Regions from separate parts of the Vibrio sp. SCP2 genome, predicted to be linked through region 2. Evidence: riboswitches for the same ligand, from Rfam matches in the RefSeq annotation. Region 2 holds a riboswitch; the other holds the start of a gene.
What was found. Region 2 has a riboswitch for cyclic di-GMP ahead of AC5O63_RS13000 (TfoX/Sxy family DNA transformation protein). Riboswitches for the same ligand answer to the same signal wherever they lie in the genome.
Positions count from the first base shown of each region.

Region 1 (15,630 bases), on a different contig from region 2:
AGAGCTGCGTGAGAACCCAGATAAAGACTGGGTATTTGGTGGCAATTTAGATTACTTATGGGATGATGGCAGCGATATCCAAATGTTTGGCAAGCCTTCTCACAAGAAGATTCTCGATGAAATCATTCCCGACAAGCCTGCATTCTTCTGGGAGTGTTCTGGCCATGCAGCACTAGTAAACTCTAAAGCATTAGAAGTGTGTGGAATCACCAACGACAGCCCAGATCCTATTGGTGGCCACTATGTGAGAGATGAAAATGGCGAGCTAACAGGTGTTCTTCGTGAGCTTGCGGCGCATGTGGTCTGGGAAAAGTGGCTACTGACGCTTCCTCGCCCAGAAGTGATTGGCGATAAGCAGCTTAAACCTATCTTTAGTTACTTAAACAGCTTCGGTTTAACGTCCATTACTGAACCTTGGTCTCGTGAGATGTACGGGCAAGCATACAAGTATCTTGACGACAAAAATGACCTAACGGTACGCATTACCTCTTATGCTACCGATACGGTGGATTTTGCGACTGAAGAGATGCAAGAGCTATCTAAAAAGTACATCTACAACCATAAAGATTATTCTGGAGACAGGATTCAACTTGTTGGTGTTAAATACATCTTAGATGGTGCGGCTGCGGGTCAAACGGCTGTAGTTGTTGAACCTTATGAAGGTACGGACGGTTACACCGGTCCTTGGCGCAATACCCCAGAGGATTATCGTGAAGGGCTGCATCGTTATGATGAAATGGGCTTAGTAGTACACGCGCACTGTGCGGGTGACGGTGCTGCACGCATGGTGCTTGATGCGGTTGAAGAGCTGCGTAAGAAGCCTGGCAACAATGCAGATAAACTCAACCATCGCATTGCTCATACATCCATGATCCACCCAGATGATATCCCACGCATTGCAAAGAACAATGTGTGGGCAGAGTTCTCTCCAGTATTCTGGTACGACATGGCGGCAACCCGTGTTATTGCAAAAGATATCGGACAGCACCGTGTCGATAAATATTTCTTCCCAGTGAAGCCAATCGTTGATACAGGCGCGTTGGTTTCGATTGGTACTGACTGGACGGTTACCCCAGTAAATCCTTGGATTGCTCTAGAAACGATTGTCACTCGTCGTGGTGCTGGCTTAACTGAAGGGCCAACATTAAACGCTAAAGAACATGCAATTCCATTAGAAACGGCGTTTTGGATGTATACCCAAGGTGGAGCAAATAGCCAGAAGCTGGGTGATAAAATTGGCTCGATCACTGCTGGTAAGTTTGCTGATTTTGTTGTGCTTGATCAAAACATCTTTGACGTTGCAATCCATGAGGTTCATAAGACCAAGCCTCTAAGTACAGTCGTTGGCGGCCAAGATGTTTACCTGAGCTCTAAAGTTGAGGATATCCTTGATTTAGGAAAACTAGAAGGTAAATACGCAAACAATACTATGACGTTTGCAACCAATGGTCGTCACTTCACTTAGTATTTAAAACGCCCCTAGTAACCCCTCGCAACTACGCGAGGGGTTTATATGTATTGAGTTAACAAAAGACAATTATAGATTATCTGAGAGGTTCCTATGGGTGGAGTGAGTGTTTGGCAGTTGGTGATCATTGCAGTGATTGTTGTATTGCTGTTCGGTACTAAAAAGTTAAGTGGCATTGGAGCGGATCTTGGCGCTGCCATCAAAGGGATTAAAAAAGCAATCAACAAAGACGAGTCAATCGGCAAAGACGCAGATTTTAAGCCAAACAAAAATGAACAATAAGTCAGCAATGGCTCACGGTACACACCGATTATTTAAAAAGGACTAACAATGAGAGTCGTTATTCTCAGCGCATTCGCCTGCGTTTTTTATACTCCTGTGTTTGCTTCGACACATACGACTATGCCTAAGGGAGCGAATCCGGCAGAACAATTTTGTATCAACAAAGGTGGAGTAATAAAAATCACTGAACAGACCAAATTATGCGTTTTTCCTAATGGCGCAGAAATTGAGCCAGAGGCATTACTACGTGGCGAGACACCTAATAAATTGGCCGAAAAGCATGACTAAAATCTCAACATGAGCGCGATTAGAATTGCAACAAAAAACAGCTTAGTGTTGGCAGTTTTTGCTATCCTATCGACGGCATTAGTAGTGCTTACCCATACTCTTACCCAAGACAAAATAGCTTCCCATAAACAACAAAATTTATTGAGTCAGCTTAATCAAGTCTTTCCTCAAGCACTGCACGATAACGATCTTTCACTGTCATGTACCTTACTCCCAGGCTCCAAATATCTGGGAACAAGCGAATCTATGCCAGTCTACATTGCCAAGTTTAAAGGCCAGCAATCAGGCTTGATACTGGAGACGATAGCCCCAGATGGTTATAACGGCCCAATTCGTCTGCTCGTTGGTTTCAATAACTATGGACGAATTACCGGAGTGAGAATAGTCGAGCACAATGAAACCCCAGGTCTTGGGGAAAAGATCAATAGACGAGTGACGGATTGGGTAGATGGATTCATGGGTAAGCGCCTAGATCTAAGGAATAATGGTAACACAGTCGATGGAGCAACAGGTGCGACCTATCGAGGAGCTGCGAATGTCGAGTTGGCATCATTAACGATGAAACAGTGGAAAGTACATAAAGATGGCGGCCAGTTTGATGCATTAACAGGGGCGACGATCACATCTAGATCGGTGGTTAAGGCCACAAAGAACTCATCATTACTGTTTCACCAGATAGTGCGAACTATCGCTCGCAAACCTGTCAACTGTAGTTGACAGTGGCAGGGTTAGGTCACCGACTTTGCTCCTTCACTGAGTTTATCAATCAACATCTGAAGTGGCTCTGAAAGGGGCTTTGAACTGAGCCAAATTGCATCTGCTGACCAACGCAAGTTGTACTCAAGTTCAACATCCAGTACCACCAGTGCACCACTTTCAATGAGGTGCTGGCATTGAATCAAAGGTTGGTAGCCCCAGCCGACACCATTTACAATCAACTCAAGTGCAGAAGGGAAGCTGTTTACACTGTAGACATGATGGCTTCCTTTTTCGACTTGGTCGTGCCCCATGTCATGAAAAGACTTTAAGACGATTTGGCGCATTCTGCGGCGGGTTTGTTGGCTGACTTTGCTACCTAGGTTGATACCAAACTTCTTTGCGTATTCAGGGCTAGTTACCGATACCAGTTCAAATGAAAGTAGTTTTACGATCCCGATATCTAAGGCGTAGTGCTCCGTTGAGAGAACAATCGCAAGATCGACTTCACCGTTGTAAAGTTTTTGGGTGCACTCTTTAGTGTCTCCCTCTAACAAGACGATATCTAGGGTTGGGTAGGCCCCTGCCACTTGCGCTATAGCTTTGGAAATCCCCATACCTAAGACAGAGCTCGCGACGGCGAGCGTCAGAGTTGATGGAAGTTCTTGAAGAGCACTTAGTGCACGAGCATTGAATTGTTCAACTTCAAACGTGACGGCTTTAGCGTATTGGTATAGTTCAGCTGCTCGTTGATTTGGTACCAGTGAGCTTGTGTGTCTCTCGAACAATTCATAGCCAAGTTCTATTTCTAAGTTACTGACCCTTCTGCTTAGCGTAGAGGCGTGCTTTTTCTCTTTATGTGCGGCCAAAGCAAAACTGCCAGTGTCATACACGGCAATAAAGGCCGACAATTGCTCAATATTCACTTCCATCGCTTAAGTCCAGGTAAATACACTCTGTTTTAATAGGTGTATTTTACCATGTGTAGTCTCCAGCGTTAAAGAGTAATCCGCTTAGCATTCTACAGAACCCTATGATTGATAAGAGCTAACGGTCGAGTCAGCTCTTATTATTCAAGCAAGAGGACAAATTGTTCAAACTTAGGCGTGAGCAAACTTACCTTTCTATCTTAGGTGAATAAATAGAGTAAGCGGTGATTTGGCCTGCGACGATGGCTGAGAACATAAATAGTGCGGAAAGGCCAATACTCGGTATAGGCAGCACTGACTGCTCAAACACCGATTGACTCGCGCTGACTAGCACTCGGCTTCCTGGAACTAGAATGATGATCCCTTGCACGATGTATATCGAACCCGTGAGATCCATTTTTTTGGCCACCCAAGTGCCATACAAAGTAATCAGAACTGTCGTAACCCAAGTGCCAACGACCCAACCACTCTCAAAGCCTAAATAAAACGGCCCCCACATTCCTAGGGCTGCAACAGGCAAACCAAGCAAAATGTCTGTAGGGCGTGCATTGAAGATGATGCCAAGCGAGATTGAGATTAGGAACAAACCGGAAATATGCAGCCAAGTCGGTACTTCATTAGTGTAATCAATGGATGCTGCTTGCCCCCAAACAGCTTCACCAATATTGAGCCCCATAACAATACCGACAAACAGCTTGATAAGCGTCAGCGCACTTTGCCCCAACAGACTTGTGCCTGAAACCAGATCATTAAACGCGAGACACTCTAGCGAGTTTGCAATGGAAAGTCCGGGAACGAAGAGAACAATGGCAGCAATACACAGAGCCCAAACGGGGACGGCAGCACCTGTGCTTGCGAACCAAGCAACTAGCATCCCAGTGATAAGCGCAGCAATAAACTCAACGGCTATTGATCTGCGAGCTTTGCAAATCTGTTGAGCGCCCCAAACTAGAAAACCTAACAAGACAGAGAACAAAACCGCATCTAGCGTACTGCCAACGAGCATTAGGTATGCAGGCGGGATGCCCATATTAGCCAGCGCGATGACCCACTTAGGGTAACCCACTGGTTCGGGTACAGGTTCACTGCTTGGCTGGTTGATTCTGATGATGGTATTGGCAAGTAAACTGAGGTTAATGGATGCAGGCTGGTGGCGTTTCATCACTACCGCATTATTGTCATCAGGAAACTGATAATTAACCGTCGTCGGGGTTGCTTGGATCATAACATCCACCCCATGTTTACGAGCATAAAACTGAGTGTATTTCTCAAGTTTGTATGGCGCGCAGCCACTGCGGTGAAGGGTATCGCCGATCTCGACTATCTTCTTAATTCGGTACTGGGAAGGCATGGTATGTGATACGTATAAATCTGTGACGCAAAGGTACCAAAGCCCTTCTAATGAGACGAGACACAATGCAGTGAACAGTGGTTAAGCTCACACAAAAAAGTTATCCCTGGTGCTTGTGTCTTGTCGATTTTCGAAAACTAAGTTTTTGGACTCATAAGTTTGTCAATTTGACTGCACATTTAGTGTTCTCATTCACATATATCGAAAGAATTTAAACTGTAACAATTGTTATTTGCCTGTAACATTTAAAAGCTAGCCTTTTATGCTATTGCCCTAAGTGTAAGTATACAAAGAATCCTTATTAAATATGCATTTAACAAGTCATTTACAATTGAGTTGTCTATGAAATCTGTGTAATAAATAGACAAAAATACTGCTTGAATTTAAAACTAGATGGGCGAAAATATACGCAAAATGAGTTTGCAGAAATGAAAGGAAGCTTTTTCTAGTTTTTAAGAGCGAGGCAAAATATGAAACTATTCATTATCTTCATGGTGTCGATTTCCGCGGGTGTCGCGTCAGCAGATCACCTTCATTCATTCTTGCTTGGTCTTTACGTTTCTACTCTTGCGGTAGGTAGCTGCTACTGGTTTGCATTCCGCAGTAGTCGTTTCCCGCAACTAGCACTTCTGCTATTGCTTTGTGGTCTATTCTCTAAAATCGCAGTGACGGTTGCGGGCGTATCTTGGGGAATCTCGCAAGACCTCATTAGTTCACCACTAGTCTTCTCACTCTCGTACCTGTTCTTCTCAATCGTCGCAAGCTATGTTTGGTTTGTTTACCGCGAGAAGTTAATGGCAAGAAAGAAAGCACGCGAAGAGCTAAAAGCCGCTTAATAGAAAGCTAAGCTAAAAGATTTCAAAACCAGCGTTTCGGCGCTGGTTTTTTGTATCTGAGTTCTACGAAATAAACTGACGTAAGAAAAGTAGATGCTTGTCAGTGACCGAACCAATCAACAGTGGCTCGCTAGTAGTTAATCAACAAAATAAGACCAATTTTCATACAAAAAATTGTGATACTCCTCCATGTAATGGTATTATGTAATATAATTTGATGTTAAATCTATTTGTTTTGTGGAGCCTACCTCTTGACCAACCTTCTCGCTTCAATTGTCGCATCATGGAGTGCTAACTCCATATCGAATACGTTTATCGTTACTATCCTTTTCGTCGTTGTTGTTTCTGCAATCCTAGCAGCGAAAGGGTTATGCAGGACCTTTACTTTGAATACCCCTAATACTCTGACTTCGTTAGGTATTTTAGGTACATTTGCAGGTATTGTTGTTGGTTTGATGGATTTTAATCCTCTTGATATAGACGGTAGTATTGGGACGCTACTATCCGGATTAAAAACCGCATTTCTAACCAGTTTGGTTGGTATGTTCTGCTCTATCGTATACAAATCATTCTCTCCTATGTTTGAAAACTACGATGAAGAAGTAGTTGGAGAGGTGGGCCCTGAGCAAATCTTGGCTGTAATGAACCATCAATTGGATGCTTCGCAGGAGTTACTTCGAGCAATTAAGGGTAGTGAAGATGCCTCCTTGACTTCTCAAATTCGAAATATGCGTACCGATATCGCTGATGGAAACCGTACGATTGCTACTCATTTCGAGAAACAGCAACAGCAGAGTGAACAGTTTCAGATAACGCTGTGGCAAAAAATGGAAGAGTTCGGCCAGATGCTTTCTAAATCTGCAACCGAACAAGTGATTAATGCGCTCAAGGATGTGATTAAAGACTTCAACAACAATCTTACCGAACAGTTTGGTCAGAACTTTAAGCGCTTGGATGAATCCGTTAGAAAGTTAGTGGACTGGCAGGAAAACTACCGTATTCAACTCGAAGATATGGCAGAGAAGTATCGCCTTGGTGTAGAAGCAATTGCTTACACGAAAAATTCTATTTCAGAGATCGCTGAGAAGGCTGAAAGTATTCCCCAGTGCATGGAAAGTCTGCGAGAAGTTATAGCTCATAATCAGGCTCAAGTTATCGAGTTGGAACAACGCTTAGAAGCATTTAAAGAACTTCGCGATCAGGCGGTTAATGCTATGCCAGAAATTAAAGCTCAACTTGATAAAGTTATGGGTGATATCAGTTCATCAGTGAGTGGTGCTTCTGAACATTACACTCAAATGCTTGCAGAATCTCAAGAGGTTATCTCTGGCTTTACGGAAAATGCTGAAAACAGTATTAAAACCATGAAGTCAAACCTTGAACAAGGTGCCACACAGCTTTCATCTGAGCTTATCAAAAGTGCCAATGATATGGGTGGCAAACTGACAGAAGCTTCTCAAACGTTTGAGAGTAACGCCGGTCTAGCGTCTTCTAACATGAAGCAGATGAACAATGAACTAACAACCGCGGCAGAGCAAATTCAGAGGGAGCTCAAGGATGGAATGAGTGATCTTAACAATGTTATGCGTGCCACAGTCACGGGCATAAAAGAAGACTCGGCAGAAACCTCAAAAGTGTTGAAAGAAGCGAATCAGGAGCTTGTCAAAGATACACGTAATGTGCAGATAGAAACGAAAGAGGCGTTTGACCAAATGCGTCGCAACCTAGAGCAAAACTTAAGTGAAGTGTTCAGACTTCAGACAGAACAGACTAAAGCTTCATTGGAAGGTTTGAACGGACAAATAGACAATGCGCTAAAAGCAACTGGTGACGCGGTTAATCAAAAAGTTGACTTCCTAGATACGGAGATGCAAAAGGAAATTGTTCGTACGGTCCAGCAAATGGGCAAGGCTCTTACTGAGGTCACGAGGCAGTTTACCAAAGATTATAAGGCGCTGACTCAAGAGATGGGCAACGTAGTACGTTCTGCACGGGTGATGTAATCAATGAAAAAGATCTTCGGTAAGTCATCAACTGCCTCTGGGCAGCAAAGCGGTGAGCATTGGATGTCAGTCTCCGATCTGATGGCTGGGTTAATGATGGTATTCATGTTTATTTCAATTTCCCTAATGCGGGATGCCATGTTGGAGCGCGATAAGATCAAAGAGGTTGCAGTAACTTATCAGGAAAAACAACAGGCTCTCTATCAGGCTTTGGTAGAGGAGTTCGACGAAGATCTCAGTGCGTGGGGGGCGGAAATTGATAATGAAACTCTGAGTTTTAACTTTACTGCACCAGAGGTTTTGTTCGCTAATGGTGAAGCTAGACTGACGGAAAAGTTTAAGTACATTTTAGACGATTTCTTTCCCCGCTATTTGGGCGTGCTAAATGGTTTCAAAGACAGTATCGAGTCTGTTCGCCTCGAAGGTCATACCTCAAGTATGTGGAACTTAAACTCTACAGACAGTGAAGCCTACTTTAACAATATGGCGCTGTCGCAAAACCGAACGCGAAGAGTGTTGCACTATGTGATGGCACAGAATACGACTCGTACAAATTATTATGACTGGGTTAAGGCTCATGTAGCAGCGGTTGGGTATTCGTCTTCTAAACTCGTATACAAAGAAAATGGCACAGAAGATCAGCAGCGTTCTCGACGAGTCTCATTTCGGGTTGTAACTAACGCAGAAACCCAGATTCGAACTATTCTGGAGCGCTAATGAAGATCAATGTAGATTTTTCGGCACTGTTTAGTGCGGTGATGAAGATGGGGGTAACAGACTTTCGCGAGTTTGAACCTACAACACTTTCTGATGAGCGTGAGCAAATTGATATTAAGCTCGGTGACGGAATTGAAGTTTCATCGGATGAAATTGATTTTGATAATGGCTTCCTCAGCTACGAAGGACGTCAGATCCTCCTTTATATCAAGGATCACGGTGGCCGTATTGGTAAAGCGCTATTGAATCCAGAAAAAAGTGGTAATAGGTACCACGTTGCAGACTGTCGTACGCTTAAATCCATGCGAAAGGAAGGGCGTTTTGAGCGCTATGTCGTGACCAATCGTACTGACGGACGTTTTCCTATTGCCGGAAAAGATTACCAGTCACAAGCGCTTATGGAAGGAGAGGCTGGGCTGAAAGTCTGTAAATGCTGTCTCAAGGAACTGAACTATAAAGGCTATGCCAGTGGGCTAAATCGAACGGAGATTTTTGCCTCGTTTAGCATGGCTGAGTTTTTTAAAACTTATAGTTCATTTTTTACTAATACCCCGTCAAGGCATGCTGTCTCTGCACTATCTGATTACACTCGGGATTGGGCTAGCGTATCGACTAACTACCGTTCATCTAAAAACTACACCTGTGAGCAATGTAATGTTGATCTAAACAGTGCACCATCGTTGCTTCATACACATCATATCAATGGTGTCAAAGATGACAATAGAGAACAGAACCTGAAAGCACTGTGTTTTGACTGCCATTCGAAGCAAATCTACCACGACCACCTTTGCCCAAAACACAATGAACGCAAACAAGTCAACGATCTTCGGCGAGCGCAGGGTATGCTGAGTGGTGTTCGAAATTGGGAGCAGGTACTTGAACTGGCAGACCCTGGTGTTTCCGGTGCGATACACCTTTGCCAAAAGCTGAGATGGCCGCTACCGGAAATACATTATCAATGTGAAGGCGGTACAGCACTAGAGCTTGCATGGCCAGGTAATAAATTTGCTATCGTGATTGATATGAACGATTGTGAACTCGTCAAAAACTTGGGGTGGAAAGCTTATACAGTGACTGAATTTTTAAATGCCAATAGAAGCTAGTTTATGTTGTAACTTATAATCGTTCGTATTGTTAAAGTGCGCGAATATTACGAGAGATAAAGAGTTATATTTGGTTACTAGTGCCTGAAACTCGCCTAACTAGCTAGATATTTGCACTTTTTCCTACTGAATAGTAACGATTGATGTCAAAGCTACTGATTCTATTGCGAGGTTGTCTATACTGAGGTCGTTACTCAATCATTTAAAGTGAGACGTCGCATATCATGACCACGCGTTTTCTAAAATTCACCGCGCTTCTTTCGACATTTTCTCTTTCATTTGGTGCATTTGCCGCACCTACCATTATTCCTGATCCTCCAACATTAGGTGCCAAGGGGTATATCTTGATTGATTACCACACTGGTGCTGTGTTGGTGGAAAAAAATGCGGACAAGAAGCTAAATCCTGCGAGCTTAACCAAGCTGATGACGGCTTACGTAGCCGGTCAAGAAGTGAAAAGCGGTAATATTTCTCTCGACGATCAAGTTCGTATTAGCCGTAAGGCTTGGGCGAAGAACTTCCCTGATTCTTCAAAAATGTTTATCGAAGTAGGGACAGATGTTCCACTTATCGATTTGTACCGTGGTTTGATTGTTCAATCCGGTAATGATGCCAGTGTGGCTATTGCTGAACATGTAGCGGGCAGTGAAGGCGCATTTGTTAGCCTAATGAATAGCTGGTCGCAAAAGCTTGGTCTTGATAACACCGGATACACCAATCCACATGGCTTAGATAGCGACGGCTTGTATTCAACACCGCATGATATCGCTCTGCTTAGCCAAGCCATCATTCGTGATTTGCCTGACATCTATTCGCTGTACAGTGAGACTTCCTACACTTACAACGGCATTACCCAGTACAACCGCAATGGCCTGCTTAGAGACAGAAGCCTAAACGTTGATGGCATGAAAACCGGTTATACAAGTGGAGCGGGCTACAGCTTGGCGACGTCGGCAACCAGTGGTGACATGCGTTTAATTTCGGTGGTGATGGGCTCCAGCAGTACTAAAAGCCGTGAGTCAGAAAGCAAACAATTACTGAGCTACGGTTTCAGGTTCTTTGATACTGTGTCTCCATCCAAAGTGACAGATACGTTAGCTGAAGCAAAAGTGTGGATGGGTAGTGAAGACCTCGTCCCTGTTGGCGTCGATAAACAAGTATTGATTACCCTACCAAAAGGCGATGCGAACAAGCTTAAAGCCGAGATTGAATACAATGGCGAGTTGGTGGCGCCAATCAGTCAGGGAGATGCTGTCGGGCAGGTGATCTACAGTATTGATGGTGAAGAGGTCGCAAGCGCAACATTGGTTGCTCAGCAAGATGTTGAAGAGGGCGGTCTGTTCAAGAAGTTGTTTGATTGGTTTAAACGCCTAATCTCAGGTTGGTTTTAACTATACCTAAAATAAACAAGAGGATGCACTGGGCATCCTCTTTTTGTATATAAACGACTTACAGCTTGTTCCAAGCTGATTGCCAGTGAGAACCAACTCCTGGTTCGTACTGCGTCGCCGATGGTGACCACTGTACACAGTAACCTGAGTATGGGAACTCTTTACACTGATAAACCGCACCATCACTGGCTAATACTTTAGTTCCCGCTGTGTAGCTTTCTAAGCCTTGTGGGAAGACAAAGTCGTAGTCACCAGGTGGTGGCGTTTGATCTTCTACTAGGTGGAAATCTAGCGTGTTTTGGTCAATCACCTTACCTTGGTCATCTTTAGTGACAACCACTAACATATGATGCCCTGGCTCAGACTTAGATAGAGTCATCGTCGTGTTTTCAACATCACCGTCTTTCAGCGCCTTCGAGTAAGAAGCTAATGGTTCGCGATGGTGGTTGTAGACAGTTAGCTCTGCCGTTAAGTCGCCTGTTGCGGTTAATGTCAGGTCAAGCTCTGTCGGTGAGTCGCCAATTACGTATTCTGACTGTAGCCCTACAACATCAAGGTCGTAATCCGGCTCTGGTGTTTCAAATTTATAGCCGATTTCAACGCTGTTTAGTCCTGACCCTGCCTTTAGGTAGACTGGGTTGGTTCCATAAACAGGGGTAAATTCGCCTTGGTCATTAAGCTGACCGGCACGAATTTGGCTTTGCTCTTGGTTAATCTTACTCGCAAGAGCATAAGACCAGTTGTTTGCTTTACCTTGTTCGCTGTTTTGAATCACGAGTTCTGTGCTGTAAGACGAGTTCTCGCCGCTGCTGTCAAACACTCGGGTATAAACCGTATCGCCAACACTGAGATCGAGCGTAGGGTTGATTTGACCGCCTTGACTCCAATCAGGAATCACTGGACCATCACCATCGAATTTCACGTCGATAACATTGTAGAATGAAGCTGCCGTATCGCCTACATCCCAAACAGCAAGGATCACTTGATAACCTTCTCGCTCAGGAACGTTACAAAGGTGGCTAACACGTTTTGGTGGCTGAACCATTCCCCCATCGACAACACAGAAAGGCGTGAGGTCAAATGAACTGCGCGCGAGGGGCTGATTAGGGTTCCAATCTGCTTTGGTGATGTAGTATTTCCAGTCTTTAGTTACGTGATTGGCAGTGAAAGTCCACTCAAAGTACTGAGAGCCCGATTTAATAGGTCGTTTAACCCATCGGTCAGCAGTTTGCTCATCCAGCGCCGCTGCTAGTGAAGTTTGAGCGCTGGCAATTTTACCGTCTTGTGGGCCTGTTTCAGGGAAACCATCTGGCCCTTCTACACTCTGCGGTTCATATTGAATAGCGCCACAGTTGGTGTTCTTTTCGTTTGTGTCACTGGTTGGGAACTTACAAAGTGCCGCACGGCCTTCAGCAACACCATTTTCGTACGCTGATACGTACCCATGGCCGAAGCTAGCACCGCTCACACTAAGTAGAGCTAACGCAATGAGTGATTTGTTTGGGAGTTTGTTCATCATTTGTCCTTATCTATGGATAACAAAAAAGATGACACTCCGGCACGCGAAACATCTAGCGAGACTCGCTAAATGGCAACCCCGCTATCATAGACATAACATGTCGACAGACCGGTGGCTTTGCGTCCTAACCTTTCGGATAGTTTGCCTGAAGTGCAGCCTATACTTGCCGCAATATATTGTTAGATTACAAAGTAATGAGTTTTGTATAAGCAGGCGAAATGTAGCTAACGCCCATCAGAAAAGCTAAGCCCAAAACTTAAATGTGGAATGATAATCTCGATCTGAATTTCTTGTCGCAAATTAACTTGCTAATTACATATTGACTAATTTATTAACCTATTGAAATTAAATAACTAAGCGGTGTTATTGATGTGTCTTGTGAATGATTTGGGTGTGGTTTATTTTGTCTCGTCCTGTCTGTAGCTGACGTTTATCAGACAAAGCTTTGACTTTCACTTACCAAGCTCTGACAACCTCAAGTACCAAAACAACGACAATCCACCCCAAAATGTTATACAAGGAATCACGATGGAATTTACCGACAAAGATAGAGAGGCGCTCTACCAGATCTGGATGTCGAAAAAATCGAAAATGCGACTCACTCAGATGGAATTTGCCAAAAAGCTTGGCATGAATCAGCTCAGCTTTTCTCGCGTTTTAAGAGGTGAAACACCACTTACTATGTCTTTCGTAAGCCATTTTTGTCGACTTCTTCATTTAGAGCCTAAAAATGTGGTTCCAAGCCTGAAAGAAACCAATGAACATGGTCCAAAGGTGGTGTACCTGCAAAGTCGCATGAGTGTCGATGGTGAAATTCAAAATGCTTACATTGAAGGCAATCAAGTGATCGTTGAGTACGCGCACACGGTACATCCTTCTTGATCCCAATATAACCAATTTGAATAGAATACAATTGGACATCTAAATATCATATGGTATAGCATTCTGATTTCAAATATAAACTAGGGTGCTTTACATGAAATCTTTCAAGGTCTTGCTTTTAATCGTGGTGAGCGTTTTCGTGGTTGGATGTGCTGGTGGACCTGTTCAACGCGCCACTAAATTTACCAGTTATGAAGACTTTCGAGCAGGGCCTGAAGGCGGTGTCGATTTAGTATGGGCCCGCATTGGTCTAAGAGACGCAAAACGATTAAGCGAAAAGCTGGATGAGTATGATTCGGTAGTGATTGACCAAGTGTTTGTCGTTACGGAAGAAAGCACCCTAGATAAAGAAGAAGTTCAAGAGCTGACGGATTACATGGTCGCTCGTCTGACTGAGAAAATCTCTCTCCATAAACAAGTTGTCTCAGAGCCGACAGGGAATACTCTGCGTTTGAGTATCGCATTGAGTAATGTTGAAACTCCGAATCCAGTACTGGCGGTTACGAGCAGCGTACTGCCGTTTGGTTTAGCCATCTCAACCATCTCCAAAGTCACCACTGGCGAGCATACCAATGTGGGTAGTGCGAGTGTTGAGTTGCTTGTTAGTGATGCGCAGGACGGTGCACCACTGTTTGCCGCCATTGACAGAGAGGCAGGAAACAAAGACTTTTCTACAATGATTGACTCGCTTGATGATGCGAAAGACGCGATTAACTATTGGGTAGAGCGATTAGGTGTTACTCTACAAGGCTGGGAACAGCCATAGAAAACCTGAGCAATGCTTGAAAAAGAAAATCTAATTAAACTTGCACGAATGCAAATGCCGTTTGGTAAGTACGCGGGTCGCGTGCTTATCGACTTACCAGAAGAGTACTTACTTTGGTTTGATAAAAAGGGCTTTCCGAATGGGGAGCTCGGCGATCTCCTCAAGTTATGCTTAGCGCTAAAGATCGAAGGATTAGATAGCGTGGTTAAGCCCTTAAAGCGCATGTAACCTTCCACAATCGCTCCCTATATTTAATTTAAAGACGTACTATGAATTTTGATATCGATGCACTGAGACATCACCAATTGGTCGAAGACGGTCAACTAGAACGGTGTTACATTCATCAACCTGCGCAAGGTAGTCAGCAAGACGACAGAGCCGTTTTGGTAGAACGCCAAGCGTTAGAAAAGATGGGATATAAGGTAGTACAGGTTCAGGCTAAAGGCAGAACAACAACGTTTGCCGAGGCGATGCAAAAGTTTGTGAAAAAGAGTGGTCATCGGGCTAGCTAATCAGCGAACGAAACTTACCTCAGTATCCTTAAACTCTCCCCAGATAACTCCTGTCCTATTGAAAAGAGTCAGACCGTAAAGCTGACTCTTTTACTTTTATTCCTTGCTCGGGCTATTCGTCGATTTCAACTTACAGAGCAACTGTTAGTCCATTCGGGTGATAAAGGTTTGCTCGTCATCCACAAAAGCCACATAGCCACCGTGATAGATAAACACCCGGCCGCGACCCTCAACGATGCAGGCAAGCTGTGGGTTTAGATCTTCTTCGATGTTCATGCTTTGAAACGTGCCAGTATCCGTAATGACGCCATGAATTGAAGGCAAATATCCATAAGTACGCTTGGCTTGATCAATCAGACTCAATTCACTGGTGATAGAGAAGCAAGAGGGGATCGCACCAGCGTCTTCGATAAATATAGGTTTCAGCTCTTCAAAAGCGGTAATCACTAGCCAGTCGATGCCGTTAACATGATGGATGAACATAGGTTTTCTCGGTAATTCTGATGCGCAGATTGTATCACTATCATAGGAGAACCCAATAGAGGGTTACGTTTAAGCGGCGTCACCCTGTGTCAACTCTCGTAATTTCAACTCTAAGAAAGCGCGGGTCGCCGTACTTGGCGACTTTTCTATGGCCAGTTTATAAAAAGTACAAGCTTCGGCTTTATGTCCTAGTTTTCTGAGAATATGCGCTCGTGCCGCGTACCAAGGTTGGTAATCTTTAAGGTCTTCTTTTATCTCGTCCAACCTTTTAAGTGCAAGTTCTGCACGCTCTGTTTCTGCAAACACTACTGCCCAGTTTAAGGCGACAACTGGAGTAGGTTCGAAGCGCCATAGTGATTGATAAAGCAAAGACATTTGAATCCAATCAGGGTTGGGTTTCATCA
Region 1 covers NZ_JCAFVV010000001.1:1,451,215-1,466,844, forward strand. Annotated here, with positions in the region: gene AC5O63_RS06935 (amidohydrolase) at 1-1,465, shown strand, start outside; gene tatA (twin-arginine translocase TatA/TatE family subunit) at 1,562-1,750, shown strand; gene AC5O63_RS06945 (DUF333 domain-containing protein) at 1,799-2,038, shown strand; gene rsxG (electron transport complex subunit RsxG) at 2,048-2,755, shown strand; gene AC5O63_RS06955 (LysR family transcriptional regulator) at 2,767-3,666, opposite strand; gene AC5O63_RS06960 (threonine/serine exporter family protein) at 3,851-5,014, opposite strand; gene AC5O63_RS06965 (NADH:ubiquinone oxidoreductase) at 5,485-5,850, shown strand; gene AC5O63_RS06970 (hypothetical protein) at 6,102-7,853, shown strand; gene AC5O63_RS06975 (OmpA/MotB family protein) at 7,857-8,570, shown strand; gene AC5O63_RS06980 (HNH endonuclease) at 8,570-9,673, shown strand; gene AC5O63_RS06985 (serine hydrolase) at 9,898-11,064, shown strand; gene gbpA (N-acetylglucosamine-binding protein GbpA) at 11,123-12,580, opposite strand; cyclic di-GMP riboswitch class I at 12,652-12,739, opposite strand; gene AC5O63_RS06995 (helix-turn-helix domain-containing protein) at 13,112-13,465, shown strand; gene AC5O63_RS07000 (DUF3313 domain-containing protein) at 13,560-14,231, shown strand; gene AC5O63_RS07005 (DUF3820 family protein) at 14,244-14,459, shown strand; gene AC5O63_RS07010 (hypothetical protein) at 14,501-14,743, shown strand; gene AC5O63_RS07015 (cytosolic protein) at 14,888-15,226, opposite strand; gene AC5O63_RS07020 (RNA polymerase sigma factor) at 15,296-15,630, opposite strand, start outside.
Region 1: it holds a riboswitch for cyclic di-GMP, as region 2 does, so the genes downstream of both, gbpA (N-acetylglucosamine-binding protein GbpA) here and AC5O63_RS13000 (TfoX/Sxy family DNA transformation protein) in region 2, are expected to answer to the same signal.

Region 2 (15,630 bases):
AGCGGTGGCTTGGCAGATGTTGCCAAGGCACTGCCTGAAGCACTACTCGCACTACAGCAAGATGTTCGTATTACTTTACCTGCTTACCAAAAGTTGGCGGGTATTGATCAAGCCCAAGTGGTGCTTGAAACTCAGTTAGAGCATTGGCCTCATACTGAATATCGCGTTAAACAGCTAGAGATCGTTGGCGTGCCTGTGTATGCCATCGATTGTCCGAAGTATTTCGACAGGCCAGAGATGTATGCGGAAAACAATCAAGCGTATGCCGATAACGGTGAACGTTTTGCGTTTTTTAGTGCCGCTAGTCTAGATATGTTACCTAAGCTCGGATTCAAAGCAGATATTATCCATGCCAACGACTGGCATACTGGATTTGTCCCATACCTGCTTAAACACCGTTATCATTCACACGACTTTTTCACTCATACCAAGAGTGTATTGTCGGTACACAACGCGGTGTTTAAGGGGGTATTTAGTTACGATGAACTGCAGTCTCTGCCTGAGATGCATACGCGTTATGCGCCGGATGCGGCAGTCAGTGCGACGCACATTACTATGCTAAGAGCGGGGGTGATGAATGCGGATAAGATTAATGCTGTCAGTCCAACTTACGCTGAAGAGCTAAAAACAGAACTTGGTAGCCATGGCATGGCGGCAGAGTTTCAACAGCGCTCAGACGATTTAGTCGGCATACTTAACGGGTGCGACTACAGCGCTTGGAACCCTCAAAGTGATGCTTACTTACCTGTGAACTACAAGGCGACTCGCCAAAGTATGGTTAGGGGTAAAAAAGCGTGTAAGCGAGAGTTACAGCAAAGGGTGGGACTAGAAACTCAAGAGGTCGCAGTCTATGGCATGGTTTGTCGCCTGACACACCAAAAAGGTGTGCACTATCTATTGCCGATCTTAAGTGATTTTCTTAAGTATCAGGTTCAGGTGGTGATTGTCGGCACAGGTGACCCTGTTCTAGCGTCTCAGCTAAAAGAGATTGCAGCGCTGCATAGCGACAAGTTTGTTTTTGTTGAGGCGTATGACAATGAGTTAGCGCATTTGGTTGAAGCCGGATCGGACTTCTTTGTTATGCCATCTGAGTTTGAGCCTTGTGGTTTGAATCAAATCTACAGCATGGCTTACGGAACGCTACCTATCGTTCGCGGTGTTGGTGGTTTGCGCGACAGTGTCAATGACTATGATGCTGAGCCTGAAAATGCAACGGGATTTGTATTTGATGAACCAAAACCAAGTGCTTTGCTTAATGTGTTGCAGCGTTCTTTACTGCTACACGCGCAGCAACCTAACGAAGTCAAACGCGTTCAACTGTATGCAATGGAGCAGAATTTCTGTTGGAACAAATCGGCGGATCAATACCTATCCTTGTATGACAGTGCGTTGAGCAAAAATTAATATGAAACTGGGCGTCCTTAGGGCGCCTTTTTTGATGGTTACTTACACTTTTAATAAAAGAATAATTAAGAATTGAGGTAAATTGACGTAAATCCCCCTATGTTTATGGTACTCTCCGTAACCAATTTTATTGCTGAGTAAACCCTTTTCGATATGAGTGATACCTTGCTATTCCACAAAACCTTTACCCATCCTACAAGTGATGAATGGGTAGTCTTTGTGCATGGAGCAGGGGGAAGTTCCTCAATTTGGTTTAAGCAAATCAAAGCGTATAAACAGCACTTTAATCTATTGCTTATCGATCTTCGTGGTCACGGTAAGTCGAATCAATTGATCAAAGAGTTGATGGCAAACCGCTATACGTTTCAGGCGGTGACAATGGACATTCTTAAGGTGCTCGACCACTTAAAGATACGTTCGGCCCACTTTGTTGGTATGTCTCTCGGCACGATAATTGTTCGAAACCTAGCGGAACTTGCAACAGATAGAGTCAAGTCTATGGTGCTAGGTGGCGCTGTAACGCGATTTAACGTCCGTTCGCAGATATTGGTTAGGCTAGGTGGCATGTGCAAACACGTCATCCCTTACATGTGGTTATACAGCCTTTTTGCTTATATTGTGATGCCGCAGCGTACTCAGAGGGAATCAAGGCACTTATTTATCCGCGAAGCCAAGAAGCTTTGCCAGAAAGAGTTTAAGCGTTGGTTTATTCTCACTTCGGAAGTTAATCCACTGATGAAGTATTTTAAGGATAGAGAACTGCCTATCCCAACGCTCTATTTGATGGGGGAGAAAGACTATATGTTTATTCAGCCTGTCAAAGAGATGGTTGCTGCACATCGCAAGAGCAAGTTACTTGAGATTGCCGATTGCGGCCATGTATGTAACGTTGAGCGCCCAGAAGAGTTCAATCACCATTCGATTTCATTTATTCAGCAGCAAATTGAAGCGCCTAAAATCGGTTAAGGTGCTGCTTGTCCGCATTGCCAACATGCGCCAAATTGAGGCTCGTTCATTTCCCCACATTGGTTGCAACGCCAATTACTGCCAACATCCGCATTGTTAAACTGCTCGATAACCGTATTGGCGTGCTTGGCTTGATCTGGGTCGAGTAGCCAGACATAAGGTTCGCTGCTCTCGCCAAAAGGTATTTCACCTTGGAGCCCAAACACGCCTTCACCACGAACTTCACACTCAATCTGTTGAGACTTAAGAAGCTCACAAACAATGTGAGCTTCAGTAGGTGTCGATGCAGAATATATCCTCATTAAGCATTTCCATTTGATGTTGAAGGGGAGCTCTTAATTTTCGCCATGACCCATTTAGCAATCACCGGGAATAAGCCGAGAAGTGCAAAAGAGGCTAAAACGGTTGGAGAGACGATACCCGACAAGCTGTCAATTTGAGCCAGTTGTGTCCCGGCATTTAAGTAAACGGCTGTTCCAGGCAACATACCGAGTTGACTCACCAAATAGAATCGAGCCGTCGCGATAGGTGTTAAACCCATTAACAAGTTGATGAGGAAGAATGGGAACACTGGAATTAATCTCAGTGAGAACAGATAAAATGCGCCATCTTTTTCAACGCCTTGGTTGATGGCATTGAGCTTTTCACCAAATTTGCTTTGTACCCAATCACGCAACAAGTATCGGCTGCTCAAAAATGCGAGTGTTGCACCTATGGTGCTAGCGAAAGAAACTAGCAGTAAGCTCGTCCAGAAACCGAAAAGGGCAGCACCCAAAAGAGTCACGACCGCAGCGCCAGGAATAGAGAAAGCGGTGATGGCAACATAGGCGATAAAATAGCTAGCAGCTGCAATAGTAAAGTTGTCAGCGATAAATGCTGCAAGCTCTGCTTGTTGGGCTTTAGCGTTTTCTAGCGTGAGATACTGGCCAAAATTAACGCCAAGCAAAACAATCAAAGCGACGAAAACAATTCCTAGGATGATCTTTTTATTCATGTTGAGCAGCTCCATTTAATTTCATGGATATCAAATATTAGTGTTACTAGACAAGACAGGGAAAGCAAGCGACAAATTTCAAACTGCAGATAAAAAGCAATAAAAAAAGTCAGCACTAAGGCTGACTTCTTCTACATATATTGTATTGGATTAGCTGACTTGCGTTAACAGCTCCTGACGTCGGCTTTGTGGGATTACCGACCAGTGTGTGCCTTTAATTGCGCCTTCTAAAGCCCAGAGAAGTTCGATGTTGACATCGGCAGAGTGTGTGGACTGTATAGCCTTAAAAGCGTGTACGGCACCCACTTCTTCTAGGTTTTCAACCGTGTCTATACCTGCTTTCTTGAGCATACGCTCAGTCGCTAACCTTAAGTTCGGCAGATCCTTCAAACGGTTCGGCTTCGCTTGCGATTGGGTTTGCTTCTCTTGGTTTGCTGCTTTTAAAGCGACAGTCGCAATCTTTAACGTTTTACCTGCGTCTGCTGCCCAGTCATCACAAAGCGCAAAATACTTCGTCACTACGGGAAAGCCGCGTTTTTTGTATACGTAAGGTTCTAGCCCTTGAGATTTAAACTGTTTAGCGAGAGCCGCGTCCGCGCGTACGTGAAGCTTATCGTTGACGACAAGTGCGAACATAGTGTCATCAGCAAAAATGCCAAAGCCACCAAACATTGAGCGAGACTTGATATGTCCTAGCTGCTCAAATAAACGCATTGAGTCTTTTAGTATTGGTTTATCCATGCTGTGTTTTCTCGGTGTATAAGTATACGCCACCAATGCAGGTCCGAGAGATTAGCAAAATTATGCAGAGACATTGTCAGTAAGGTGTCATACGAGTGCAAGTAAAAGCGGTATGACAGTTTGCATATTCGCCATCGGCAACCCCGCTACCAGACAATAAATTGTTTAAGGCCGGAGGCTTTGCGTCCCATCCTTTCGGAATGGTTTGCCCTGTTCGTGGCATTAATCGAACACTTTAAGAATAAATAAATTCTGCGCAGAACATCACGTTTGTATAGGATAAATGTGACATTGGTTCAATAAATAGAGGAGAGATATACGCTTAGCCAATAGTACGGCTACTAGCTAAGCGTCTGACTTAAGGTTATTTATTTAGATTACGAACGGTATTACGCTCAACAATCTCTGGGTGCATCTCAAACACGCGTTTTTCGTGCTCTTTGTCTTTAATTCGCTCAAGAAGAATTTCAAAGGCATTCTTACCAACACGACGTTTGGGTTGGTGAACCGTTGTAAGTGGCGGAGAGAAGTACTCGGCCAGTTCAATATTATCGTAGCCGATTACTGAGATATCTTGAGGTATTTGAATGCCTTTCTGTTGTAGACGGCTCATTAAACCAAGTGCCATGGTGTCATTAAAACAGAACACGGCTGTTGGCTTTTTATCCATTGCAACAATTTTATCTGCCGCCAATACCGCTGTATCACATTCGAAGTTACCTTCAAGAATCCAATCTTCATTTACCGGTAGTTCCGCTTCGGCCATGGCACGCTTAAAGCCACTAATACGCTCAACACATGCTGCTTTTTCGAAGTGACCACTTAAACAAGCGATGTCAGTGTGACCACGTTCAATTAGGTATTTGGTTGCTAAGTAGCCGCCTTCTTCTGAGTTATCGATGATCTTATCTGCTTGAGAACTTTCTGGGCCCCAATCCATAACTACTTTTGGAATATCTTTGTGGCGATCAAGCATTTCGCTCAGCTCTTCGGTCAGGTCTGAACACATCACTAAGATGCCATCTACGCGCTTTTCAGCCAGCATGCGAATGTAGTCGCGTTGTTTTTCATAGATGCCGCCTGTATTACACAGAATCAAGGTGTAACCTTGGCGGTAACAGTAGCTTTCTACGCCGTCGATAACTTCTGAGAAAAATAGGTTCGTCGATTGCGTCACTAACATACCGATTGTACGAGTAGTGTTGCACTTAAGACTACGAGCAACTGCACTCGGTGCATAATTAAGCTCGGTTACCGCTTCCATCACTTTTTCTTGTGTCGCTTCGGCAACAAAGCGTGTTTTGTTAATCACGTGAGACACAGTGGTTGTTGAAACACCAGCAAGGCGAGCAACGTCTTTAATAGTGGCCATAAATTTTGTCCTGTCGATGACTGCCACGAGAATATATTCAGTTTAGAATAAGTTGGCAGAAAGTATCAGAAACACAAAAACCGCTCTTATTTAGCGGTTTGTATTTGAATAGTTCATTTTTATCGTTTGCGGTCACGATTTTAGACCGCAATCCGACTTAGGGCAAACACATTTCTTCGAACTGACCTGTGTCAGTTCACATTGTCAGACTCTATTCACCAATTAAGTATGTGCAATCTAACTCTAAGAATGCCACTGTGAGAGAAGCGATCGCCGAGTAAAAACCGAACTCATCGAGTGTTTGACACTTAGCTGAAAACTTAGGGGTCCAACTTAGAAGGTGCTGACGAATGAAGCCCTCTTGCTCGATCAGTGCTTCTTCAATATGACGCTCTTGCTCAAGCTCATTAGAGCGAATGATGAGGTTGCCGAGAAAATCCAGCTCAATGGCAATATGGTCAGCAGGTTCATTTAAGCCTTCATCGACAGCAACACCATGCTCTAGCATTAACGCTTCCATCTCTTTCGCTGGTTTGTCGTTAAGCAGGCCAGTCTCTCCAATGTACATTGAAGCGTAAGGTAGTGCAGAGTCGCGGTCAGACTTCAAAAATAGATCACAAAAATCAGCAGCAAGCTCTAGTTGTGCATCTTCGCGATCGATTAAGCGATTAAGTGCATCAATGACACGATCAATCGACGGTTTAAGAGCGGCATTCTCGCCAAGGCCAGTAAGGAAAGAGCGGATTTGAGCTGAATGGTACTGCTCAAGGTTCTCTTCAGTTAACTCTTTGGCGTAAAGGCTTGAAAGCCACCAATAGATTTCCGCACGTTTCTCGTTGAATGCTTTGATTTCTTGCATTAGGTATCACTCCCAAAATAACTACCTATTAGTGTAACTAATAAAAATGAATAGCGGTAATGGCTTACGTGACAATAAAAGATGAATTATGAGCATTTATTAACAAAGGCGGCGGTTTTGTCTTGAATCAATAAAAAATCATCTTTCTCGTTTTTAAAGTGATAAATACTAGAAATGTTACTATTTATGAATAGAATAAATGATAGAACTATTCCCAATGCAAATTAAGTGGTGCAGATGAGTTATCACGTACTAGTAGTAGAAGACGACGTAGTGACTCGCAGTAAGCTCGTTGGCTACTTTCAGAATGAAGGTTACCAAGTCAGCGAAGCAGAAAGCGGCGAGCAGATGCGAGACATGCTACAAAGCAACGCGATTGATTTGGTGATGTTGGATATTAATCTACCCGGTGAAGATGGATTAATGCTAACTCGCGAACTTCGCAGTCAATCAGACATTGGAATTATCCTGGTAACAGGACGCACGGACTGCATCGACAAAATCGTTGGTCTCGAAATGGGTGCCGATGACTATGTCACTAAACCTTTTGAATTACGCGAGCTATTGGTTCGAGTCAAGAATTTACTGTGGCGAATTTCCGCTGCACGTAACTCGTCGGGCTCTGACAGCGCAGCGAAGCAAGATGATAATGTTGTTCGCTTTGGTGAGTGGACGTTTGACGTTCAGCGCCGTGCACTGAGTCGTAACGGTGAGCCGGTTAAGCTGACTAAAGCAGAATATGAACTGCTTGTGGCTTTATCCTCTTATCCAAATCAGGTTCTCAGCCGCGAACGTATCTTAAACATGATCAGCCACCGTGTTGATGCGCCAAACGATCGCACCATCGATGTCTTGATTCGTCGCATGCGAGCAAAAATGGAATTCGATCCAAAGAATCCACAAATCTTTGTTACCGTTCATGGCGAAGGCTATATGTTTGCCGGTGACTAAGGTCAATAGACCCTAACACCAAGCTAACAGACATAAAAATACCGAGGCTTGCCTCGGTATTTTTCTATCTAGATTTCTTATTCTGATTGGTATCAAAAATCAAACTTTACTTTCAGCGGCTTGCAGCGCTTGCTCTTCATAATCTGACGCCCAATTCCTAAGCGTTTGCCAAATTTGACCTAAGGTTTCGTGCCAATAACGCTCGGTTTGCTCCAAGTACACCGCTTTAGGCGTGTATTTAGCCCATGCTTGCGTAACTTTATCATGCGCAAGGTAATTGGTCGGTGCAGGGTACGGCTTTAATCCTGCAGAGTAGAATTCATTCAGAGCACGCTCCATATGACTTGCTGAAGTCACCACAACCAGCTTTTTGGTATTAACGAATGCTGCCGCTTGTCTCGCTTCTTCCCAAGTATCTTTGGCGGTTTCTAACAGAATAATGTCAGATTTCGAGACGCCAAGGGCGAGAGCCACTTTCGCCATCATACGGGCATTGCTCACTTCAGAGCCGCCCGCATAGCCAGATAAAATCAATTTAGACCCAGGGTAAATACGCATGATGCGAATACCTTCGGCAAGGCGCATCAAACCGGTTCGGCTTAATTCAGAAGTGGGTGGGATCTTATCGTCTACGACATGACCACTGCCGAGCACCATAACGTAATCGATCGATTGGTCGACCGGAAAAAAGGCCGAGTATTGGCGTTCAAGCGGCATCAACAAACGAGAAGAAACGGGTTGAAAAGCGATGAGGAAGATACCGATGAAAGAGAATAGAACAACAAAGCAGCCTGTCTTCTGTTTACGGGTAAACATGATCAACATTAAGCCGAATAGACCGATTATTAGCATCGCGGGAAGCGGCATAAGTAGAGAAGACACAACTTTTTTCAGCTCAAACATACTAAATAGTCCGAAAAAACATCAATTGATTATAATTTAAGAGAAAGCCTCTTTATTCCTGCTTTTCTTATGACAGAATAGCAGCACGATTAGACATGATAACCTAAGCTGCTGTGACTGAAGACCGCAATTTCGACGATATTGCCCACAAATTTGCAAAAAATATTTACGGTTCTGACAAAGGAGAGATTCGCCAAGTCATTGTTTGGGAAGATCTTCAACAGATACTTAATACTGTTGATGGGGCAAATCAGCAACTCAATGTGCTAGATGCGGGTGGCGGTTTGGCACAAATGTCGCAAAAGCTAGCTAAGCTCGGACATCATGTCGCGTTATGTGATCTATCTTCTGAAATGTTGCTATTGGCAGAGCAGGATATTGCAAAAAATGGCCTGCTTGAGCAGTATCGCTTCATTCATTCGCCAGTCCAATCGCTTGACCAGCACCTAGAATCCCAAGTGGATGTGGTCCTGTTTCATGCGGTGATGGAGTGGTTAGCGGATCCTAAACCTGCGCTAGAGAAAGTACTAGAACAAGTAAAGCCGGGTGGTATGGCTTCTATTATGTTCTATAACCACCATGGTTTGGTCTACAAGAATGTCGTGTGCGGTAACATTCCTCATGTATTAGACGGAATGCCGCATCGCAAAAGATTTAAATTACAGCCGCAAAAAGGCTTAAAACCTGAAGAGGTCTACCAGTGGATTGAAGACGCTGGTTTTTCAATTTGTGGCAAATCTGGTATCCGCTGCTTTAGTGACTACATAGGCAATATGGAGTACATGGGCGACTACCAGTATGAAGATGTGTTGGCACTAGAAAGACAACTGTGCAGAGAAGAGCCATACCTCTCGTTAGGTCGATACATACATGTATGGGCACAAAAGAAAGATAAGCAGGACTAACAATGAGTGAGATGACTCTAAATGCTGAGCAGCCGATCGATGAATTGGTCGGTTGGGTTAAGCAGCATGATTTCTCATTGAACCTGACAACAGAGCGACTGGCATTTCTAATCGCTATTGCTGTGCTCAGTAATGAAAGGTTCGATGAAGAATTGGGTGAAGGTGAATTGCATGATGCGTTTACCATTGTTACCCGATTATTTGAAGAAACGGGTGACGCGTCGGCGTTTCGCGCTAACAACGCGATTAACGAAATGGTCAAACAACGACTGATTAGCCGTTTTACCAGTGAAGTGACCGATGGCGCCAGTATCTATCGCCTGTCACCGCTTGCGATAGGGATTACCGATTACTACGTCCGACATCGCGAGTTCTCTAAACTTAAGCTCTCGATCCAGCTTTCAATGGTTGCTGACGAAATGTCGAAGGCAATTGAGTCTGCGCGTCAGGGCGGAACGCCAGGTCATTGGCGTAAGAACGTCTATGGTGTGCTTAAGTACTCAGTGGGAGAGATCTTTGATCAGATCGATCTGAACCAGCGTGTGATGGATGAGCAGCAGCAGTCGGTTAAGATTCAGATTGCTGAACTGTTAAACAAAGACTGGCGCGACGCTATCAACAACTGTGAAGCGTTGCTTTCTGAGACATCCAATACCCTCAAAGAGCTACAAGATACGCTTCAAGCCGCTGGCGACGAGCTACAGACGCAGATTCTTGATATTCAAGAACTGGTTTATGGTGATGATGAGCTGGAGTTTATTGCAGAAACTCTGTTTGGTCTGCAAATGAAGCTTGATCGCATCACCAGTTGGGGTCAGCAAGCGATCGATCTTTGGATCGGTTATGACCGCCACGTTCACAAATTTATTCGAACCGCGATTGATATGGATAAGAACCGAGCATTCAGTTCTCGTTTACGTCAATCCGTCAAAGAGTATTTCGATATGCCTTGGTACCTGACTTACGCAGATGCCGAGCGCTTAACCGATCTTCGTGATGAGGCCTTGGTACTGAGAGATGATGAAGTTACCGGCCAAGTACCACTAGAAGTGGAATACGAAGAGTTCCAACAGGTCAATGATGAATTGTCAGATCGTATTGCAGGCATGCTTAAAGTTCATAAAGAGCAAGGTGCACCTATCGATCTGGGCTTAGTGCTACGTGACTACCTAGCACAGCATCCGCAAACTCATCATTTTGATTTAGCTCGAATTGTTATCGACCAAGCGGTACGTTTAGGCTACTCAGAGTCTGACTACCAAGCCATTCAACCGGACTGGCAAGCGATCAACGAATTTGGTGCAAAGGTACAAGCAAATGTCATCGACCGATATTAATGAATACATGTCAGATAATCTGGCAAAAGCAATTTCAAACCCTCTGTTCCCAGCGCTAGACAGTATGCTGCGAGCAGGGCGTCATATCTCAAGCGAAGATCTTGATAACCACGCATTGTTGTCAGACTTCGAAGTGGAGTTGTCCTCTTTCTATCAACGCTACAACACGGAACTCGTGAAAGCGCCTGAAGGCTTTTTCTACTTGCGACCGCGTTCTACGTCTCTGATTGGTCGTAGTGTGCTTTCAGAGCTTGATATGTTGGTAGGTAAGGTATTGTGTTTCCTTTACCTAAGCCCAGAGCGTTTGGCACATGAAGGTATCTTTACTAACCAAGAGCTGTATGAAGAGCTATTGGCCCTTGCCGATGAAGAAAAGCTCATGAAGCTAGTGACCAATCGTGCAACTGGCTCTGATTTAGACAAAGAGAAGCTTTTTGAAAAAGTGCGCACCTCGCTGCGCCGTTTGCGCCGCCTAGGTATGATCATCAACATTGGTGAAACGGGTAAATTTAGCATCAGTGAGTCGGTTTTCCGCTTTGGTGCTGATGTACGAGTTGGTGACGATATGCGTGAAGCGCAGCTGCGCCTAATCCGTGATGGTGAAGCGGTTGTGCATACTAAAGAGCCAAGCCAAGGTAGCTTACTAGAACAAACTGACAGCGACGATAGCGCTGAACAAGAAATGATGGAAGAGGGTGAAGCATGATTGAAAGAGGTAAATATCAATCGCTAACCATGGTCAACTGGAACGGCTTTTTTGCGCGTACTTTCGATATCGATGGGCTAGTCACCACGCTTTCAGGTGGTAACGGTGCAGGTAAGTCGACAACCATGGCAGCTTTCATTACTGCTCTGATTCCCGATCAAACCTTACTTCACTTCCGTAACACAACAGAAGCGGGCAGTAGCCAATCTTCTCGCGATAAAGGTCTGTACGGTAAGTTACAAGCCGGCGCTTGTTATGCTGCACTCGATGTTGTGAATTCACGTAATCAACGTTTGTTGTTTGCAGTTAAGCTGCAGCAGGTCGCTGGTCGAGACAAAAAAGTCGACATCAAGCCGTTTGTGATTCAAGGCTTACCAAGCCATATCAAACCGACTGATGTGTTGATCGAAAGTGTTTCAGATACTCAAGCTCGTGTTCGCCAGATCAACGAAGTGAAAGAGTCGATCGGCCAAATTGAAGGCGTACAATTCAAAGCTTTCTCTTCGATTGTCGATTACCACTCTCAAATGTTTGAGTTCGGCGTTATTCCGAAGAAATTACGCAATTCTAGCGACCGCTCTAAGTTCTATCGTCTGATCGAAGCATCGCTGTACGGTGGTATCTCAAGTGCGATTACTCGTTCACTTCGCGATTACCTCTTGCCACAAAATGGCGGTGTTAAAAAAGCGTTCCAAGATATGGAATCGGCGCTGCGCGAAAACCGCATGACACTTGAGGCGATTAAAACCACTCAGGCTGATCGCGACTTGTTTAAGCATTTAATCACCGAATCGACTAACTATGTGGCGGCGGATTACATGCGCCATGCTAATGATCGTCGCAACAAACTCGAGCAGACCTTGTCACTGCGCTCTGAGCTGTTTAGCTCGCGTGAGACTTTGCTAGAACAAAATAACCTGCTTAACCGTGTGCAAGAAGAGCTAGAGCTACTGGTTGAATCTGAGTCGTCGCTAGAGCAAGACTATCAGGCGGCTTCAGACCACTTACAGCTAGTGCAAAACGCACTGCGTCAGCAAGAGAAAATTGAACGCTACCAAGAAGATCTTGAAGAGCTTCAAGAACGTCTTGAAGAACAGATGATGGTAGTAGAAGAAGCGCAAGAACGTGTGCTTATGGTTGAGGAACAAGCGACGGTTTCTGAGGAAGAAGTCGATAGCTTGAAAACTCAACTTGCCGATTACCAACAGGCATTGGATGTGCAGCAGACTCGTGCGCTGCAATACCAACAAGCGGTGCAGGCACTAGAAAAAGCCAAGCTGCTTTTACAAAACGAAGATCTAACACCAGAATCAGCTCAGGCGTTGGTTGCGCAGTTAAAAGATAACGAAGCGCAAAGCACCAATGAACTGCTGGCCACTAAGCACAAGCTTGATATGTCATCTGCTGCGGCAGAGCAGTTTGAAACAGCATTAAAACTGGTTAAGAGCATTGTTGGCAATGTGGAACGTAACCAAGCGTCTCAGTCAGCGAAAGCGGCCATCGCTCAAGGTCGAGAAGCCCAGCAGCTAGTACAAAATGAACAGCAGTGGCGCGCGCAGCATCGCGATGTTGAGCGTCGCTTGCATAAGCAGCGTCAGACTCAAGAACTGGTTGGCGAATATCAAAAGCAGCACCATGTTGATTTGATTGATGAACTGACCTTTGAGCAAGAGCGTGAACGTCATGCGATGCAAATTGAATCACTAGAGATGTCTCAAGAAGAGGTTCGTGAGCAGCGCAGTGAACAGCGCCGCCTAGAGCAAGACGCTTCTGCAGAAATCAAAAAGCTAGAGGCCATAGCGCCAACTTGGATTGCAGCGCACGATGCACTTGAGTCTCTGCGCGAGCAAAGTGGTGCTGACCTCTACGATAGCCAGTCTGTTATGAGTCATATGCAGGTTGTGCTAGAAGAAGAGAAGAAGCAGTCTGTTGCTAAAGATAAGTTGGCAGAGCGCCGCACTCAGCTTGAAGGTGAGATTGAGCGTTTAGCTTCTCCTGGTGGCTCTAACGACCCACGTTTGAAAGGGCTAGCCGATACGCTTGGTGGCATATTACTGTCTGAAATTTATGACGATATCACCATTGGTGACGCGCCATATTTCAGTGCTATGTACGGCCCTGCACGTCATGCGATCGTTGTATCCGATCTATCTGGCATTGAAGAGAAGCTGGTGGAATTGGATGACTGTCCTGAAGACCTTTACATCATTGAAGGTGATGTAGATGCGTTTGATGACAGTTCGTTCGATGCAGAAGAGCTTGAAGGTGCAGTATGTGTGCGTATGAACGACCGCCAAATGCGTTACTCTCGTTTACCAGAGATTCCTTTGTTTGGTCGCGCTGCGCGTGAACAGCGTTTAGAGCTACTGCGCAACGAACGTGAAGAAGTGGTTGAAGAGCACGCTAAAGCGGCATTCGACTCGCAAAAACTTCAGCGTATGTACCAAGCGTTCAACAGCTTTGTTGCGAAACATATTCAGGTGGCATTTGAAGCTGACCCTGAACAAGCTCTGGCGACCATTCGTGACAAGCGTAATCAGCTTGTACGCGTACTGGCTGATCTTGATGCAAAAGAGCAACAGCAGCGCAGCCAACTACTCGGCAGCAAACAAGCCTTAGCGTCTCTGGATAAAATTGCACCGAACATGGCGCTGATTGAAGATGATGCACTATCGGCTCAATTTGAAGAGTTGGAACAGAATCTTGCCAAGTTAACGGAAGCCAAGTCTTTTGTTACCAATCACGGCAAAACCATTGCTGAGCTAGAGAAGATCGTTTCAGCACTGGATGCTGACCCAGAGCAATTTGATGCGCTAGAAGCTGAATATCAAGCGGCTGACCAAAAACTTCAGCAGTTGAAGAAACAGATCTTTGCCCTGTCTGATCTTGTCGAGCGTCGTCACTATTTTGCTTACTCTGACTCGGTTGATTTGCTCAACCAAAGCAGTGAGCTAAGCGAACAGCTAAAAGCGAAGTTAGTTGAAGCAGAACGCGCGCGTACTCGCTCTCGTGATGAGCTTAAGCAAGCACAAGGTCAAATGAACCAATACAACCAAGTATTGGCATCACTGAAAAGCTCACATCAAGCCAAACTAGAAACGGTTCAGGAGTTCAAACAAGAGCTTCAAGAATACGGTGTGACCGCTGATGAAGGTGCGGCAGAGCGCGCTATGCGTCGTCGCGATGAGCTTCAGGAACGGCTGCATACGTCTCGTTCACGTAAGAGTGAATATGAGCGTACAATTACGTCTACAGAACTTGAGATGAAGTCGCTCGCTAAACGTTTGAAGAAGGTACAGAAAGAGTACGTTGAACTGCGTACTTTCGTAGTGGCTGCGAAAGCGGGTTGGTGCTCGGTGCTGCGTTTGGCGCGTGAGAATGATGTTGAACGTCGTCTGCATAAACGCGAATTGGCTTACATGTCTGATAACGAATTACGTTCGATGTCAGATAAGTCACTCGGTGCGCTTCGTCTGGCTGTGGCCGATAACGAAGACCTACGTGATGCGCTTCGCCTTTCTGAAGATAATGCACGACCAGAGCGCAAAGTTCTGTTCTATATTGCCGTTTACCAACATCTACGTGAGCGTATTCGTCAGGATATTATCCGTACCGATGACCCGGTTGAAGCGATTGAAGAGATGGAAGTTGAGCTGGCTCGACTCACCGAAGAGCTGACGCAACGTGAAAACCGCTTGGCAATCAGCTCAGAGTCTGTCGCTAGCATTATTAAGAAGACGATTCAGCGTGAGCAAAACCGTATTCGTATGCTCAACCAAGGTCTGTCAAACATCTCGTTTGGTCAGGTGAAAGGTGTACGTCTAAACGTGAAGATTCGTGAAAGTCACGAAGTGCTTCTCAATGGCTTGTCAGCGCAACAAGAGCAGCATAAAGACTTGTTCGAATCGCCTCGCTACACCTTCTCAGAAGCAATGGCTAAGTTGTTCCAGCGTGTTAACCCACATATTGATATGGGTCAGCGTTCTCCACAAGTGTTGGGCGAAGAGCTTCTTGACTACCGTAACTACCTAGAGCTGAGCGTGGAAGTTAACCGTGGTTCAGATGGCTGGCTACAAGCCGAATCCGGCGCGCTATCTACGGGGGAAGCGATCGGTACAGGTCAATCGATTCTTCTTATGGTGGTACAAAGCTGGGAAGAAGAGTCGCGTCGTCTACGTAGTAAAGACATTGCTCCTTGTCGTCTGTTGTTCCTTGATGAGGCCGCTCGTCTGGATGCTAAGTCGATATCGACCTTGTTTGAACTGTGTGATCGTCTAGACATGCAGCTTCTGATTGCCGCACCAGAGAATATCAGCCCTGAAAAAGGCACCACCTACAAGCTAGTACGTAAAGTGTTTAAAGATCACGAGCATGTACACGTGGTAGGCTTGAGAGGCTTTGGTCAGGAGAAAAAGGCCACTAGCGAAGTTCAACAACTGGTTGAAGAGCTATAAACACAAGCCAAATGGACAATGCCCGCTAACATAGCGGG
Region 2 covers NZ_JCAFVV010000003.1:399,187-414,816, reverse strand. Annotated here, with positions in the region: gene glgA (glycogen synthase GlgA) at 1-1,404, shown strand, start outside; gene AC5O63_RS13015 (alpha/beta fold hydrolase) at 1,558-2,370, shown strand; gene AC5O63_RS13010 (putative signal transducing protein) at 2,367-2,672, opposite strand; gene AC5O63_RS13005 (TVP38/TMEM64 family protein) at 2,672-3,364, opposite strand; gene AC5O63_RS13000 (TfoX/Sxy family DNA transformation protein) at 3,515-4,105, opposite strand; cyclic di-GMP riboswitch class I at 4,239-4,325, opposite strand; gene purR (HTH-type transcriptional repressor PurR) at 4,470-5,477, opposite strand; gene torD (molecular chaperone TorD) at 5,689-6,336, opposite strand; gene torR (two-component system response regulator TorR) at 6,574-7,287, shown strand; gene elyC (envelope biogenesis factor ElyC) at 7,387-8,190, opposite strand; gene cmoM (tRNA uridine 5-oxyacetic acid(34) methyltransferase CmoM) at 8,304-9,095, shown strand; gene mukF (chromosome partition protein MukF) at 9,098-10,432, shown strand; gene mukE (chromosome partition protein MukE) at 10,413-11,138, shown strand; gene mukB (chromosome partition protein MukB) at 11,135-15,592, shown strand.